Regions from separate parts of the Caulobacter sp. GW821-FHT11E10 genome, predicted to be linked through region 3. Evidence: predicted binding sites of a transcription regulator. Region 3 holds the regulator's gene; each other region holds the start of a gene.

Region 1 (5,818 bases), on a different contig from region 3:
TGGTGGCGCCGATGGCCAAGGTCTCGCCGGGCGCAAGGTAGACGCCCTCGCCCCGCACGACCGCTTCGTCGCCTTCGCCCGCTCCGATCCGCAGGATCTGCCCCTTGATCGGCGCCAGTACGCGGGTCTCGGGCGCCAGGACGCCGTCCCGTGCGCCTGGACCGGTCGCCAGAACCAGCACGTCGATAGCCAAGTCCCGACCGTCGACCAGCCGCAGGGCGCCGGGCTCGAATGCCGCGACCGCCGCCGTCTCGAACCGCGCGCCGGCCGCCTCGGCCGCGGCCCGGATGGTCGCCAGGGCGGGTCGCGACTCGAGGCGCCAGTCCTCGGCGATCGTCTCGCCCGGCGCGAGCCCCAGCGCTCGAATCTGGTCCTCGACCTGACCCCGCCAGGCGTCCGAGCCCTCGATCCGCACGCCGGCCCGGACGAGCTCAATGCCAAGATCTTCGGCGAAAGCGGGCCACCGGTCGCGGGCGCGGCGCATCAGGGGCAGGTGGTCACGCGACGCGGGGTCGAACAGGGCTTCGCTGACGGGCGCCAGCATGCCGGCGGCCACGCCCGAGGCGTTGGCGCCCAGCGAGGCCGGATCAAAGACGGTGACGGCGAATCCCAGGCGCGCCAGACGCAGCGCGACCGCCGATCCCAAGGCCCCGGCTCCCGCCACGGCGATACGCGCGCCCGATTGAACTGTCATGGCGCGCCACACACCTTCCGGGACCGCGAACGTCAAGTCCGGGATGAGCCAAGGCGCGACAGTTTGGCGCGAACACCCGTTCCGTGTACGCCCGGACGTGACGACGCAGCCAAGCTCGGTCTATATCGTTAACGTATAGAGGATGCCGCCTAGCGGCGTTGGAGGGATTTGACGCGTATGAACGATCGACCCGCAGCCGAACCGGCTCACCCCGTTGATCTCTACGTGGGCGCCCGGCTGAGAATTCGCCGCAAGATGATGGGTCTTAGCCAAACCCAGGTCGCTGACGCCCTGGGCATCACGTTCCAACAGATCCAGAAGTACGAGCGCGGCGCCAACCGCATCAGCGCCAGCAAGCTGTACGACGCGGCCAAGCTGCTGCAGGCGCCTGTGTCCTATTTCTTCGAGGGCCTGAGCGAAACCGACGGCGGCATCGACGACGGCTTCTCCCAGCGCATGACGGAGTTCGTCTCGACGCCGGAGGGCCTGGAACTGGCCAGCCTGTTCCCGCGCCTAGCCGACCGCCGGCTGCGTCGCCGGGTCGTCGATCTGGTCCGCGCCATGGTGGATGACGAAGCGCCCTGACCGCTTCGCAACCGACGAAATCAGAGCCCGCGTCCGCCCCGGCGACGCGGGCTTTTGTTTGCGTGAGACCTCGCTGGCCACCGACAGAACGGCCGACTCGGCAAGGGAATCACCCCGACGCGAGTCGACCGAGAATCGGCTTTGGAGACGGTCGCCACGGCTTTTGAGCCAAGCTTGACCATTGGCTGACCGGCGATTTCGCGAAAAACCCTGGCCCACGGGCGTTTTGTCCCCGTGAATCGGCATTTTAACCTTCCCTAGCGGGTGACAAATGCGATCGGCCTCGTCAGGCTCGAACTTCCCTGATTCACAGGAATGAGCTTGAGAAGATGAACGTTTCCGATCTGGTCGACGCCGCTGTTGCCGCCGACGATAAGCTGACCAAGACCCAAGCCAAGGCCATCATCGACGGCGTCTTCAAGGCGATCTCGGATGCCGCCGTGAAGGGCGAAGAAGTCTCGGTCCCGGGCTTTGGCAAGTTCAAGGTCCAGGCCAAGCCGGCCCGCACTGGTCGTAACCCGGCCACGGGCGCGACCATCGAAATCGCCGCCAGCAAGAAGGTCGCCTTCACGCCGGCCAAGCAACTGAAGGACGCCGTCAACGGCTAAGCCTTCGAGGGCGCGGCAGTCGAAAGCGGATACCGGTTTCGGCGTCCGTCGCGTTCCATGCTTGAGGCGAATTATTCCCTCGGGATAATTCTGGGAGGCGGACATCCCAAGTGTCCGCCTCCCGACGCTTCTATTCACGCGCGATGTTGCGCCCTGCGCCAGCTTCGCGCGTGAAGACTATCTAGAACAAATCAAGAACGATAACGTGCCGCGCATGGCCGTTCTCGATCTCAGGCGCAAGCTCGCCATCCTCTCCGACGCCGCCAAGTACGACGCCTCGTGCGCATCGTCCGGCGCCGAGAAACGCAATTCCTTAGACGGCCAGGGCGTGGGCTCGACCGAGGGCATGGGCATCTGCCACGCCTATGCGCCCGACGGCCGGTGCATCAGCCTGCTGAAGATCCTGCTGACCAACTTCTGCATCTACGACTGCGCCTACTGCATCAATCGCGTGTCTTCGAACACGCCCCGGGCGCGCTTCTCGGTGAAGGAGGTCGTCGACCTCACGCTCAGCTTCTACAAGCGCAACTACATCGAGGGCCTGTTCCTCTCGTCGGGGGTCATCCGCACGGGCGACTACACGATGGAGGCCATGGTCCGGGTGGCGAGATCGCTGCGGCTGGACCACGACTTCCGAGGCTACATTCATCTCAAGCTGATCCCCGAGGCCTCGCCCGAACTGGCGGCCGAGGCCGGGCTCTACGCCGACCGCGTGTCGATCAATATCGAGCTGCCGCGCGATGACAGCCTCAGGGCCCTGGCGCCTGAGAAGAGCCCAACCGACATCAAGCGGGCCATGGGCCGCATGCGCCTGGCGATCGAGGATCGGGCCGAACCCGCGAAGAAGGCAGGGCGGCGGACCTTCGCCCGCAGCCAGTCGACCCAGTTGATCGTCGGCGCCGACGAGGCTCGGGACGGCGATATCCTGGCCCGCAGCGCCACGCTTTACAGCGCCTATCGCCTTGGGCGCGTCTACTATTCCGCCTTCAGTCCAATCCCTGACGCCAGCCATCGCCTGCCCCTGGCGCGGCCGCCCCTGCTGCGCGAGCATCGCCTGTACCAGGCCGATTGGTTGATGAGGTTCTACGGCTTCGAACGACCCGAGATTGTCGCCGAGGGCGAGGACCTGGATCTCACCGTCGATCCCAAGACCGGTTGGGCGCTGAAGAACCGCGCAAGGTTCCCGGTGGACGTCCAGACCGCCGACCGCGAGACCCTGCTGCGCGTACCCGGCCTCGGCGCCAAGGCCGTCGAGCGCATTCTCGCCGCCCGCCGGGTGGCGGCCCTGACCTTAGCCGATCTCAAGCGGGTCGGGGCCGTCCTCAAGCGCGCCAAGGCCTTCCTGGTCACGGCTGACTGGACGCCCGGGGCGCTGACCGATCGCGAGAGCCTGAAGGCCGCCCTGGTCCAACCCCAGCAGCTGAGTCTCTTCTGATGCGGGTTGTACGCCTGGCTTCCGAGATTGACTTCACGGGTTGGCGAACGGCCGCTCGGATGCTGAGGGCCGAAGGCGTGGCGCCGCAAGCGGTGGTCTGGACCGTGGAACGGGAGCTATTCGACCTGGATGCCGCCCCGGCCGCTCCATCCGGCAAGATCGGCGACTTCACCGTCCCCGCCGCCTTCGTCGAGCTGGCCGAGCAAGTAATCCTGCACCGCGCGCCGGACCGCCTGGCCCTGCTCTATCGCATCCTCTGGCGGCTGGAGCGCGAGCCGCGCCTGGTCGAGAACCCGGCCGATCCCGACATGGCCCGCGCTCGCGACATGGCCAAGGCCGTCAGCCGCGCCGCCCACAAGATGAAGGCCTTCGTCCGCTTTCGCCTGGTCGAAGGCGCGGAAAACGAGACCTACGCCGCTTGGTTCGAGCCGGCCCATCGGGTTACGGAGGCCGTCGCGCCGTTCTTCGCGCGCCGCTTCACCAACATGGATTGGACGATCCTCACTCCCGATGCGTGCGTGGCTTGGGATCGCGAGCGGCTGACGGTCTCCGAAGGCGCCGATCCCGCCGATGCGCCGTCCGAGGACGCCCAGGAAGAGCTGTGGCGCACCTACTACGCCTCGATCTTCAATCCGGCTCGCCTCAACCCCCGCCAGATGCGCCAGGAGATGCCGAAACGCTACTGGCGGAACCTGCCGGAGGCGCGGCTCATTCCCGACCTGATCGAAACCGCCCAGGACCGCGCCGCCGCCATGGTCGACGCCCGACCTCGCCGCCCCTCGGAGCGCGAGCTGAAAGCCGCCCTGCGGCACACGCGTGATGCTTCCTATGGCCAAGGCGCGCCGACGACCCTGGACGAGGTCGACGCCGGCGTGCAGGTCTGCCGTCGCTGCGACCTGTGGCGCGACGCCACCCAGGGCGTGCCGGGAGAAGGCGCCGCCCGCGCGGCGTTGATGTTCGTCGGCGAGCAGCCCGGCGATCTGGAAGATCTGGCGGGCCGCCCCTTCGTCGGTCCCGCCGGCCAGGTGTTCGACAAGGCGCTGGCCGAGGCCGGCGTTCCGCGCGACCGAACCTTCGTCACCAACGCCGTGAAACATTTCAAGCACGAGGTCCGTGGCAAGCGGCGGATCCACAAGACGCCAGACCGGGACGAGGTCACCGCCTGCCGTTGGTGGCTGGACGCCGAGCGCCGGTTGGTGAGGCCCCGGGTGATCGTAGCCCTGGGCGCGACGGCGGCGCTCGCGGTGATCGGCAAGGCGACGCCGATCGGGGCGAACCGGGGAAAGGCGCTGCAGCTGGCCGACCAGGCGCAAGGCCTGGTGACCTATCACCCGTCGTTTCTGCTGCGCGTTCCCGATGAGGAGACTCGGGCGCGGGCCTATGCCGAGTTCGTCCAGGATCTGCGCCTGGCGGGCAAGCTGGCTGACCTCACATAGCAAAACGCCCGGCCACCAGGACCGGGCGTTCGCCGTGTAGCCGTCGAAGGTCTAGTGCGCGGACTTGCCGGCCATCTGGGCCATCAGCTCTTCCTTGCGGGCCTTGAGGCGCTCGCCCATGGCCTCGAGGTCCTCGTCGCCCTTTTTGGCTTGCGAGAACAGGCCGCCGGGCTGCTCCTCTTCCTTGACGTGGTGCTTGATGTACTCGCTGAGCACCTTGACCTTGGCGTCGTAGAATTCTTCGCCGGGCTTCATCGCCTCGATCTCGGCGATCAGCTTCTTGGCCCCGTCGTGCTCGACATAGGCTTCGTCCAGCAGGTCGTCCTCAACTTCGCCGCGGCTTTCCGGATAGAGGATCTCTTCCTCGATCTGAGTGTGAACCTTGAGGGACAGGGCGATCTTGCTGAACAGAGCCTGTTTCTCGGCGTCGCTCTCCAGCTGTTCGTACTCGTCGAACATCGCCTCCACCTCGCGGTGGTCCTTCTTCAGCAGGCTGATCGCCAGCGGATCACGGCGGGCGGTGCGGCGCGTGCGGCGCGGCTTGGTGGATTTGGTCGTGGTCTTCGAAGGGGCTGCCATGGGTGTTTCTCCTGAACCTGTTCCGCCAACCAACTCCCTTGTCGCGCTTCGCGTTCCAAACGCGGGAAACTCTTGAATGAGAAGCGTTTTCAATGTCGGGCGACCGACAATCGACCGCCCGACATGGTTTGGGTCAGCGATCCTGGACGTTGCCCGAGTGGGTCGTGTTCTGACGCAGATTGCCGTGACGGCCCTGCTCTTCCAGGTTCACGTCGGCGTTGCCGGGGTCGTCGGACTGAAGGCCGTCCTGGCGGCCGCCGCGCCCTTCGATATCGGGCTTCTGGCCCTTGAAGGCGCGCTGTTCGGGCGGGATCGGGGGGGTCTTGGACATGGAAGTCCTCCTCTGGGCTGCTGTCTTCAACCCATCCCCGGCGGAGGCGGTTCCTAAGTCCCCGTTCGCGCGCTGGTGAGCGCGGTGTCGAGTTCGATGGCCAAGGCCTCGATCCGATACGGCTTGATCAGCACCCGTCGTCCCTCGTTG
Region 2 (5,818 bases), on a different contig from region 3:
CCGACGCCCCGGCGCGGCGCGCCACGCCCTTGACGGGCGCGCTGGGCCGCAGGGCGGGAGCGGGCTTGTCGAGCGGCTTGCCGTAGAGCCAGCCCTGAGCGAAGTCGACGCCGGCCTGGCGACAGACCTCCTCGACCTCGACCGTCTCGACCATCTCGGCCACGGTCCGAACCTTCAGATCCTTGCAGAGCTCGACCAGCCGGCGCACCAGCGCTCCGTCGCGACCGTTGTCGGCCAGCTCGCGGACGTAGCGGCCGTCGATCTTGACGATGTCCAGGCGCAACTGCTGCAGATAGGCGAACGAGGACGAGCCCGCGCCGAAATCGTCCAGGCAGACCATCGAGCCCATGCCGCGCAGGCTCTGGATGTGTTGGTTGGCGACGGCCAGGTCGTCGATCGCGCAGGTCTCGGTGATCTCGAAGATCAGCCGGCCCTTGGCCTCGTCGTATTTCGACAGCAGCCGACCGACATGGTCGACGAAGGTCTCGTTACCGATCGTGCGACCCGAGACGTTCACCGCCAGTCGCAGCTTGCGCTCCTGGTCGTTGGCCAGCTTCTTGACCGCCTGTTCGACGATCGCGTGGTCCAGCTCCTCGATCAGGTCGAATTCCTCGGCCATGCGGATCAGGGCGAACGGGCTGCCGCCGTCCTCGAAGCGCACCAGCGCCTCGTGGTGGTGGGCCAGGCCCGTCGCCAGCGAAACCACGGGCTGGTAGGCGAGGGTGAAGCGGCGCTGGCTGACCGCCACGCCCAGGGCGCCGGCGCGGGCCAGGGTGCGCTTGACCGAGCGGTTCATCGCCTCCGACAGGGTCGTTGGCGGCATGTCCTTCAGGCCTTCCCGCAGGAAGTCGTCGAGCGCGTAGCGCAGGGCCCGCATGGCGCGGGACGAGCCGCCGCCCTCCATCGGCACCACGTGGGCGCTGGCCTCGGCGCTGATCATGCGGGTCAGGCGCTTGACCATGTTCTCGGGAAGATCGTCCCGCTGGCGCAGCAGGGCGAAGCGGTCCGGAGACAATTGAGTGGCGGCCGCGCCGCCATGCGACTCGGCGCGGACGGCGCTGGCGACCCGGACGTCCAGGGCGGCGGCCTCGCTGGGCGTCAGGCCTTCACGCATGTCGCTCAGGCCGGCGAACTCGACCATGGCCAGCTCCAGCTCCAGGCCGGTGACGCGGGCGGCTTCGAACAGGCCCCGGGCGATGTCGTCGAACGACTCGCGGGCCTGCAGGCTGCTGGCGGTCAGCGGCGGACCGGCCGACTGGGCGGCGGTGATGGCGCAGGACACGCGGCCGTCGTTTTCGGGCAGGGCGCGCAGGATGATACGGACATGGCGGCCATCCTTCTCGGCCAGACGCAGGACGATGGGGCCGCGACGCACACTGTCGTCGGCGCAAGCCAGCATCGCGTCCATCAGCGGCTGGTCGTCGGGATGGAACAGGTCGGACCAGGATTGGCCGGTCAGGCTGGCCTCGCTGAGACCCATGACCTTCTGGGCGGCGCCCAGCGCCAGGCGCACGCGGCCGCCCTGCAGTTCCACGAGAAGGTCGGCGCTGGCGAACGCCAGGCCGAGAAGGCGACGCGGATCGATCGACAAGACGGCAATCCCCCAAGGAGCGGGGAGACTTGCACGGCGGGACTTAAGGACCGGTTTCGCGCTGAGCGGGCGAAGCCCGATATCGGTTATGGGTCAGCCGGCTTGATAGACATATTCTGGCCGGCCATAGACGGCGATCAGGTTGACGGCGAAATTCGCGCCGTCGGCTAGGTCGGTCAGGAAGGCGGCGTTGGACAGGGCATAGGAGCCCACGTCCGCCTTTTCGGCCTCGGCCAGCAGCCAGCCGACCATGGCCGCCTTGGTCCCCAGCCCGTTGGCGCCGTCGCCGCCGTAGTAGGCGAAGTACTGGGCGCGGGTCATGGTCTGGCCGTTCATCACGAACGTCGGATCCAGCAGGGCGTGCAGCTTGGCGTCGCTGGGCGCGGCGCCGAAGATGGTTGCATAGGCCTGGCGCGTGGCCGCGAACAGGTCGAGCGATCCGTAGGTCGCCTGGAACTGGGCCTGTCCCGCGCCGACCTTGCCCAGATTGACCGCGAAGTTGATGTAGCGGTTCTCCAGCGAGAACAGCTGGTAGTAGGCCGAGTTGATGTTGTTGGGATTGCTGCCCGTCGGTGAGACCAGATAGTCGATGCCGCCCAGCGACGGGATCGAGCCGGTGAAGAACTGATAGCTCAGGATCGCGACCGAGGTCGTGGCGTCGGCCGTCTTGACGATCTGGGCGATGGCGCTGGCCTGGCTCAGCGTCCCGGCCCCGACCTTGGTCGCCAGGTCGGTGACCGTGGCGTTGGCGGTCTGGCGCAGGATGTTGGTCCCGGCCGTCAGCACGGCTTGCGACGGCTGGGTCGCGGCGATGTCGGTCACCGACAGCTTGTAGGAGCCCGTGTCTGACGCGATCAGCGACTGGGCGGCCAGATAGTAGGTCCCGCCGGTCTGGACGGTGTAGGAGCCGCGGGAGTTCAGGTTCGTCCCGCCGTCGTCATAGGAGCCCAACAGCGCGCCCGTGCTCGACCGCAGTTCCAGCATCGGGTCCGGCAAGGTTCCGGCGCCGCTTGATGACCCTTCGAGGTCGAACCGATAGGTGTGGCCGGCGACCAGGGTCACCTTGAACCAGTCGACGTCGCCGACGGTCTCGATCACGCCCGTCTTGGAGCCTCCGACGGTGACCACCCCCGTTGTGGCCGTCGTGGCGAGATAGTCGTCGACGACCGTTGCGCCCTTCGCGCCGTAGATCGCGGTGATCCCCGCGATGTCGTCCGACGACAGCTTGCCGCTGAGGTTCTGGCTGTTGGCCAGATAGTACATGACCGCACTGACGATCGGGCTGTGGTCCAGCCCCAGCGCGTGGCCGATCTCGTGGACGGCCACCTCGTACAGGGTGGCGGTGTCGTCGTAGGCGTCGACGTCGAAGACGATCTGGGCGGCGGTGTAGTTGACGCCGACGAACCAGCTGCTGGTCCGTCCTAGCGTCGAGCCTTGGCCCGGCGCGGCGTAGCCGTCGATATAGAGGTTGCCCACCCGGATGTTCACGATGGACGAGTCGGCCACCATCACGAAGTCGATGTTGGCGACCGCCTCCCAGGCGGCGAAGGCGTTCTGGATCAGCCCCTGGACGCTGGCGTTGATCTGGGAGTCGAAGTCCTTGTAGCCGGAATATTTGGTCTGGAGCGTGCTGTAGTTCGCGGTCGCGAAGCTCCAGGTGATCGTCGTGACACCACCGGCCGCCGGCCAACGTTCACCCGAAAGGACAGGCATGGCTTCCTCTTCGCTTCGCGTGGGAAAAGAGGGCGCCGGTGGCTGGTCAAAGTCAATCGGCTGAAAAGCCAGCCTGATCCGCTACTCCAGACCCCTTGTGGGGCTACGTCAGAAACGGTCGTTTCTGTGAATGAGAACATCTTGCGAACCTGGAACAAAGTGTGTACGCATTAAGGGTGTTCCACAGGTGGTTGAGGCGAGGCGCGGGAAGCGCCGGGCGAGCTACCGGAATCATGGAATAAGGGCGGACAACCAATGACCAGTCAGGCGGCTTTGAAACTCGTGGGCAAGGATGAAGGCGACAAGCAACGCGCTCTAGAGGCGGCTCTCGCCCAGATCGATCGCGCGTTCGGCAAGGGCTCGGTGATGAAGCTGGGCGAAAAGGGCAAGGTCGAGATGGAGTCCGTCTCCACCGGCTCGCTCGGCCTGGACATCGCGCTCGGCATCGGCGGTCTGCCCAAGGGACGGATCATCGAGATCTATGGCCCGGAAAGCTCGGGCAAGACGACCTTGGCCCTGCACGTGGTGGCTGAGGTCCAGAAGGCCGGCGGCACCGCCGCCTTCGTCGACGCCGAACACGCGCTGGATCCAGGCTATGCGTTCAAGCTCGGCGTCAATCTCGATCACCTTCTAGTCTCGCAGCCGGACAACGGCGAACAGGCCCTGGAGATCACCGACACCCTGGTGCGCTCTGGCGCCGTCGACATTGTCGTGATCGACTCCGTCGCGGCCCTGACGCCGAAGGCCGAAATCGAAGGCGAGATGGGCGACAGCCTGCCGGGCCTGCAAGCCCGTCTGATGAGCCAGGCGCTGCGCAAGCTGACCGCCTCGATCAACAAGGCCAACACCATCGTCATCTTCATCAACCAGATCCGTCACAAGATCGGGGTGATGTACGGCAGCCCGGAAACGACCACGGGCGGTAACGCGCTGAAGTTCTACGCCTCGGTGCGCCTGGACATTCGCCGCACCGGTTCGGTGAAGGTCCGTGACGAGATCATCGGCAACAACGTCCGCGTCAAGGTGGTCAAGAACAAGGTGGCGCCGCCGTTCCGTGAGGTCGAGTTCGACATCATGTACGGCGAGGGCATCTCCAAGCTGGGCGAAGTCATCGACCTGGGCGTCAAGGCCGGGATCATCGACAAGGCCGGCTCGTGGTTCTCGTACGGCAGCCAACGTATCGGTCAGGGCCGCGACAATGTTCGCGAGTTCCTGAAGACCAATCCCGACATCGCCGCCTCCATCGAAGCGGCTGTCCGGAAATCGTCGCAGAAGATCGAGGAAGAGCTCCTGGTCGGCGGCCCCGAGGACGGCGACGAGGAATAGGCTTCAAGGTTTCGCGGCCTTCGCCCGCTTTCGCGGGCGTTCCCCGCCTTCAACACGCCCGCGGCGGACCGCCGCGAAGGCCGCGATTTCAGGACGCCTGGACCCCATGCCAGGCGTCCTACTCTTTTGTGATCCTCCCCTCCCGGGGGAGGTGGCGCGAAGCGCCGGAGGGGGCCGCGCGGGCCTATCCGACAGCGCTCTCTTCATTCCGCGCTTCATGCGCGGGACCCTTCGCCCGCGGCGGGCGCGGAGCAAGATCAAGTCTCATATCGAGGCTGAATCACCGGCCTCGCGCGGGAAGCCCCGGATGACGGGGAACTGGGCCGAGGTCGACGACCAGTCGCCTGACACGCCCTTTTTCTCCCCATCCCGGGGCCCCATCTTCGAGTCGGTTTCCCCTTCACGAAAAACCGCGCTATGCAGCGCCCGACTTCCGGCCCTTCGCCGGACCGGTACGCCACACTTGAGACGCTCATGCCCAGCCTGAACGAGATCCGCAGCACCTTCCTCGACTACTTCGGCAAGGCCGATCACGCCGTCGTCCAGTCCGCGCCGCTGGTGCCGCAGAACGACCCGACCCTGCTGTTCGTCAACGCCGGCATGGTGCCGTTCAAGAACGTGTTCACGGGCGCCGAGACGCCGGCCCATCCGCGCGCCGCCAGCTCGCAGAAGTGCGTCCGCGCCGGCGGCAAGCACAACGACCTGGACAATGTCGGCTACACCGCCCGCCACCACACCTTCTTCGAGATGCTGGGCAACTTCTCGTTCGGCGACTACTTCAAGGAACAGGCGATCCACCACGCCTGGACCCTGCTGACCGGCGAATTCAAGCTGCCCAAGGAAAAGCTGCTGGTCACGGTCTATCACACCGACGACGAGGCGGCCGACCTGTGGAAGAAGATCGCCGGCCTGTCCGACGACCGCATCATCCGCATCCCGACCAGCGACAACTTCTGGTCCATGGGCGACACCGGCCCCTGCGGTCCGTGCTCGGAGATCTTCTTCGACCATGGTCCCCACATCGCCGGCGGCCCTCCTGGCAGCCCCGATGAGGACGGCGACCGCTTCATCGAGATCTGGAACCTGGTGTTCATGCAGTTCGAGCAGCTGGCTGGCGGCGAACGCATCAGCCTGCCCAAGCCCTCGATCGACACCGGCATGGGCCTGGAGCGGGTCGCGGCCGTGCTG
Region 3 (5,818 bases):
GGTAGGAATGGGGTTCGACATGGACTTCAAGGCTGCAGGACGAGGCGCCGTAGCGGCGTCGGAAAGCCCGGCCCGCGAAGCGAGTGCTAAGCGACTTGGGGCGGCGCGTCTTAGCACGCCGGTTCGTGCGGGGCCTAGCGGTTTTCCGCAGCGCGGCGAACTTGGCTCAGCCGTCAAAAATTCAACGGTTTCGGGATGTTAGGCGAGGTTGTGATCGAAACGCCGTCAACGGTGACCGCGACGCGGTTCTCGTGGCGGACCCTAGCGTCGCTGGCGCTCGCCGAACTGCGAGTCAACCAGGATCGCGTGTTCCTCTGGGCGCCGGTCGCGTTCGGTCTCGGCGCGGCGGCCTATCTGGAAGCGCGACGCGAGCCGTGCCTCTGGGCGCTCGCTGGACTCGCCCTGTCGTTGGCCGCGATCTGGTGGATCTGTCGGCGCCGGAGCGGGCCGGCGATCCTCGTGGCGCTGGCCAGTCTGGCCGCCTTCGGAGCCGCCGGCGGGCTCGCGGCCAAGGTCCGTAGCGAGCGCGTGGCGGGGCCCGTCATGGCCGGCGAGCGGGTGGTGCGTCGGGTCGACGGCTTCGTCGTCGACGTCGTTAGTCCCGGCGCGGGCGGGACTCGCCTGGTGATCGCGCCCGTCGCGATCTCCGGCGTGGCGCCCGCGCGGACACCGAACCGGATCCGCGTGACCATCGGCGAGAACGAGACGCCAGAGCCCGGCCGGGCGATCCACCTGAGGGCTATGCTGGGCCCGCCGCCACCGCCGGCCGCGCCCGGATCCTATGATTTCGCCCGCGACGCCTGGTTCGACTCGATCGGCGGCGTCGGCTTCACGATCGGCGAACTGGAACCGACGCGGCTCGATCCGCCGCCCGCGGCTCTGCGGGTGGCGATGGCGGTCAACGCCTTCCGCTGGAGCCTGGCGCAACGGATCCTCTCGCGCATGGGCCCCACCAGCGGCGGGATCGGCGCGGCCATGGTCACCGGGCACGAGGCCTGGATCACCGAGGCCCAGACCGAGGCCATGCGCGCCTCGGGGCTGGCGCACATCCTGTCGATTTCCGGCCTCCACATGGCCATCGTCGGCGGTTTCGTATTTGGCTTCGCGCGCCTGGGTGTCGCCGCCTGGCCATGGCTGGCGCTGCGGGCGCCGGGCAAGAAGATCGCCGCCGTGGCGGGCCTCGTCGCGGTGCTCGGCTATCTCGTCATCTCCGGCGCGCCGCCGCCGGCCGAGCGGGCGGCGATCACCGCCAGTGTCGCCTTCCTGGCCATCCTGTTCGACCGGCGCGCCATCACGTTGCACGGCCTGGCGCTGGCGGCGCTGCTGATCCTGGCCTTGAAGCCCGAGACCGCCGGCGAGCCGGGTTTCCAGATGTCCTTCGCCGCCACCGCCGCCCTTGTGGCGCTGGCCGAAGCCTGGCCCACGCCCGTGAGCGAGATCTCGACGCCCTGGTGGATACGCTGGCCACAGGCGGCGTTCGCGTGGCTGGCCGCCAGCGTCGCGGCTAGCCTGGTCGCGGGCCTGGCGACCGCGCCATTCGCCATGCAGCACTTCAACCGGGTGGCGGTCTGGGGCTTGCCGGCCAATCTGGCGGTCGCGCCGCTATCCTCGTTCGTGATCATGCCGTTCCTGGCGGTCGGGACATTGCTGGAGCCATTCGGTCTGGGCGCGCCGTTCCTGGCCGTCGCCGGATGGGGAATCGACGGCATGGTCGGGATCGCCAACGGCTTTTCCGACGCCCACGGCGCTCAGCGGATCGTCGCCAGCGCGCCCCCGCAGGTGCTGGTGATCGCTTTCCTCGGCTTGATGCTGCTGTGTCTGTGGCGCGGGAAGCTCCGCTGGATCGGCGCGCCGCTCGCCCTCGCGGTCGCTCTGTGGCCCAGACCGGCGCCGCCCGACGCGTGGGTCGCCGCCGACGGCGCCACCGCCGCCGTTCGCTCGGGCGATGCGGCGGTCTTGCTGCGGACCGACGCCAAGCGTTTCGGCGCCGAACTGTGGGCCCGGCGACGTGGCCTGACGCCGGCGACGTGGAGCCTCTATGCTTGTGACAAGCGGACTTGCGCGCCAGCCTTGGGCGCGCCCGTGCGGCTGTCGATCGCCTGGAGCCGCAAGACTCCTGACGCCGAGACGCTGTCGGGGCTCTGCGTGCGCAGCGAGGTCGTGGTGGTCCGCGCCTTGGCGCCGGAACGCACCCCGCCGCTGTGCGCCGACACCGTGCTGCTGACAGCCGAGGATTTTGAGCGAGGCGGCGCCGCCGAGCTCTATCGTGGCCCGGACGGCTGGCGGATCGTCTGGGCCCAGCCGTTGCGGGGGGACCGCCCTTGGAGCCGCCTGCTGACACCCTATGTCACGGGCGGGCGCTAAGCGTCGTCACGAGCGCGGGCCCACGCGTTTCGAAGGAGCACCAGCCATGTCGAACCCGTTCGCCACCCGCCGCGCGGCTTTCCGCGCCCTGCATGCCGAAGGCTGTTTCGCTCTGCCCAACCCGTGGGACGTGGGCAGCGCGCGGCGGCTGGAGAAGCTGGGCTTCAAGGCTCTGGCCTCGACCAGCGCCGGGGCGGCCTGGGCCATGGGCAAGGATGACGGCCAGATTACCCGGGACGAGGTGATCGCGCATCTTCGCGAGTTGTGCGCCGCGACCGACCTGCCCGTGAATGCCGACTTCGAGGCCGGCTTTTCGGAGACGGTCGATGGCGTCGGCGAAAGCGTGACCCTGGCCGTTGAGGCGGGCGTCGCGGGCCTGTCGATCGAGGACTGGTCGGGCAGCGCGCTCTACGACCTTCCGACCGCCGTCGCGCGGATCAAGGCGGCGCGCGGCGCCATCGACGCCTCTGGCCAGGACGTGATGCTGGTGGGGCGCACGGAAGGCTATCTGCGCGGCAATCGCGATCTCGCTCCCACCCTGGAACGTCTCAAGGCCTATGCCCAGGCTGGCGCGGACTGTCTCTATGCGCCGGCGGTGACCGATCCGACGGAGATCAGGGCGATTGTCCAAGCCGTTGCGCCCAAGCCGGTCAACGTCCTGTTCTGGGGACTGGAGATGTCCGTGGAGAGCCTCGGCGCCTTGGGCGTTCGGCGGGTCAGCACCGGCGCCTCCTTGGCGGCGGCCGCCTGGGCGGGGTTCGACACCGTCGCCAAGCGGCTGGCGGAGGAGGGGCGTTTGGCGCCCAGGCCCTGATACAAAAAGGCCCCGGTCTCACATGAAGACCGGGGCCGATTGCTCCGTAATCTCGAACGTTTAGTGGTAGCGGCGGATCAGGCCGACCAACTTGCCCTGCACCTCGACCTGGTCGGGACCGAAGATGCGGGTTTCGTATTTCGGGTTGGCCGCTTCCAGGGCGATCGAGCCGCCCTTCTTGCGCAGACGCTTCAGGGTGGCTTCCTCGCCGACCAGGGCGACGACGATCTCGCCCGAGGTGGCGGTGTCACCCTTCTTGATGATCACATAGTCGCCGTCGAGGATGCCGGCCTCGATCATCGAGTCACCCTGCACCTCGAGCACATAGTGCTCGCCGGCCCCCAGCATGGATTCGGGTACGGGCAGGCGCTCGCGCTCGTGCTGGATGGCGTCGATCGGCGTGCCGGCGGCGATCTTGCCGAGTATCGGAAGTTCTCGGCTGTCGTTGGCAGGAGGCGCCGCGGAAGGCGTCGGCGGAGGCGCGCCGCCGCCTTCGAACACCTGCGGGCGGAAGGCTCCACGCCCCTTGGGCGGCGCCGCCGTCGTGGCCTGCTGCGGCAGTTTCACCACCTCGAGAGCCCGGGCGCGGTGGGCGAGACGACGAATGAAACCGCGCTCTTCCAGGGCGGTGATCAGGCGGTGGATGCCCGACTTGGACGCCAGATCCAACGCCTCCTTCATCTCGTCGAACGAAGGAGAGACACCGCTCTCCTTGATGCGTTCGTGGATGAACATCAGCAGTTCGTGCTGCTTGCGAGTGAGCATGTCGACCTCGACTGGAGCGCGGAACAAACCGCAAACCTTTCGAATGTTCTCTAGGCGTTCCGCATTAAAGTCAAGTCGAGGCTGTGTTGGGCCAGAAAGGCCAGAAAAATCAAAGGCTAGGCTCGGCGACAAGGTAAATGTCGCTCAGAATCAAAAGCTTAACGAAAACTTTCAGATGCGCTTGCGGGCGACGATGATGTCCTGATCCTGCAAGGGTTCGCGGCGCCAGACGCCCAGGGCCTGGTTCAGCACGTCGAGGCCCAGGGCGTCGTACTGGGCCAGGATCGGCTCGAGATCATAGCCGATCACTGATTCCGGCAGGTCCGGCGTCGCCGTCCAGCAGCCGTCCAGCGCATGGACGAAGTCGAAGGCGATCCTGCCGTTGCCGGTATTGGCGCGCGCCTCGTCGTCGACCAGGTACCAGGAGACGATGCTGATCCCGCCGGGCTTCAGCACGCGGGCGATCTCGCGGGCGAACTGGGCCTGATCGGCGGCTAGCAGATGGGTGAAGACAGAGCCCAGCCAGACATAGTCGAAGCTGGCGTCAGGATAAGGGAAGACGTAGGCGCTGGCCGGCTGCGAACCTTCCGGATTGTACCGGTCGCTGTGCATGTCGGCGTGCAGGAATTCGAAGCGCGGATCGCCGACCGCGATGTTGGCTTTGCACCAGTCGATGGCCTGGGCCATCACGTCGAAGCCGGCGTAGCGGCCGGTCTGGTCCAGATAGTCCACCAGCGGCGCGGCGGCGCGTCCGATGCCGCAGCCGACGTCGAGAATCGCGTGATGCGGTTGCAGGCCGGCCTGGATGAAGAGCTGCTTGAATTGTTGGCCGACGCGCACGAAGTCGGCGTCGGCGGCCCCGACCAGGTGCCAAAGCTCTTGAGGAGCCTGGAGGGCGTTTGGATCGGTCGGGACGACGTCAGGCGCGGCGACCGGCGGCGCGGGCGTCAGCGCGCGGCGCAGGCGACCCAGCATCGGACGCAGGGGCGCCGGGGTGGCGTTGCGCAGCGCCGTCAGGAAAGAGCCGTCCCGCATCCGATTCCCTTTCGATCCGCAGCGGGGCGGACCGTAGCGACGTGATGGGGTTCAGCCAACCTTCGGGGCGGGCAGTTTGCGGAACGTGCGGTCCAGGCGCAGGCCGTGGCCATTCCACGAGAACAGAATCCGTTCGGCGCGGCCCACCAGGTTTTCGGCCGGAATGAAGCCCATGCCCAGCTGCGGCGGCAGGTCGGCGTCGCGGGCCACATCCCACGGGCAGGAGGCGTAGCCCGGGGTCGTGGCCCCCGGATTGAAGCGGCTGTCGGCCGAGTTGTCGCGATTGTCGCCCATGACGAAGTAGCAGCCGGCCGGGACCGTATAGACGCCGGTATTGGCCGCCGAGGTGTCGGCGCCGAAGCTGTTGGTGGCGTAGGCGCGGCCGTTGGGCAGGGTCTCGCGAAGGTGGCGGACCGGGATCGGATAGCCGTCGGGCGAGCCCTCGGCGTCGATGGCGGTCAGGCTCTGGGACACCGCGACGCCGTTGATGCGCAGCACGCCGCCGCTCACCTGGATGCGGTCGCCGGGCAGGCCGATGACCCGCTTGATCACATCGGTGCGGCCGTCGCTGGGCTTCTTGAAGACGACGATGTCGCCGCGCACCGGCGTCTTCTCCATGAGGCGACCGTGGCCGACAGGCGGGCTCAGCGTGATGGAGTGACGGCTCCAGCCGTAGGGATACTTCGACACCAGGATGTAGTCGCCGACCATCAACGTCGGCTGCATCGACTCCGACGGGATCGTGAACGGCTGGCAGAAGACCGTGCGTGGAACCAGGAACACCACCAGCACGATGGCGACCGTCTTGGCCGTCTCGACCAGTCCGTGGATCCAGCCCGT

The links. The regulator LexA, encoded in region 3, represses DNA repair genes until DNA is damaged. The targets are predictions, from matches to a motif close to ATGTTCNCNANNTGTTCT.
Region 1: a site for LexA is predicted at 2,071-2,088, ahead of AC1RRV_RS14525 (putative DNA modification/repair radical SAM protein). Genes of this name have one in related genera too.
Region 2: a site for LexA is predicted at 3,438-3,455, ahead of recA (recombinase RecA). Genes of this name have one in related genera too.

The regions. Positions count from the first base shown of each region.
Region 1 is NZ_JBXARP010000006.1:278,512-284,329, forward strand. It holds gene AC1RRV_RS14510 (NAD(P)/FAD-dependent oxidoreductase) at 1-694, opposite strand, end outside; gene AC1RRV_RS14515 (helix-turn-helix domain-containing protein) at 872-1,279, shown strand; gene AC1RRV_RS14520 (HU family DNA-binding protein) at 1,609-1,887, shown strand; gene AC1RRV_RS14525 (putative DNA modification/repair radical SAM protein) at 2,102-3,322, shown strand; gene AC1RRV_RS14530 (UdgX family uracil-DNA binding protein) at 3,322-4,758, shown strand; gene AC1RRV_RS14535 (hemerythrin domain-containing protein) at 4,810-5,337, opposite strand; gene AC1RRV_RS14540 (hypothetical protein) at 5,471-5,668, opposite strand; gene AC1RRV_RS14545 (ATP-binding protein) at 5,722-5,818, opposite strand, start outside.
Region 2 is NZ_JBXARP010000002.1:383,976-389,793, reverse strand. It holds gene AC1RRV_RS04880 (EAL domain-containing protein) at 1-1,591, opposite strand, end outside; gene AC1RRV_RS04875 (matrixin family metalloprotease) at 1,685-3,304, opposite strand; gene recA (recombinase RecA) at 3,560-4,630, shown strand; gene alaS (alanine--tRNA ligase) at 5,105-5,818, shown strand, end outside.
Region 3 is NZ_JBXARP010000009.1:223,170-228,987, reverse strand. It holds gene gltX (glutamate--tRNA ligase) at 1-21, opposite strand, end outside; gene AC1RRV_RS19740 (ComEC/Rec2 family competence protein) at 196-2,364, shown strand; gene AC1RRV_RS19735 (isocitrate lyase/PEP mutase family protein) at 2,411-3,178, shown strand; gene lexA (transcriptional repressor LexA) at 3,239-3,943, opposite strand; gene AC1RRV_RS19725 (class I SAM-dependent methyltransferase) at 4,115-4,918, opposite strand; gene lepB (signal peptidase I) at 5,030-5,818, opposite strand, start outside.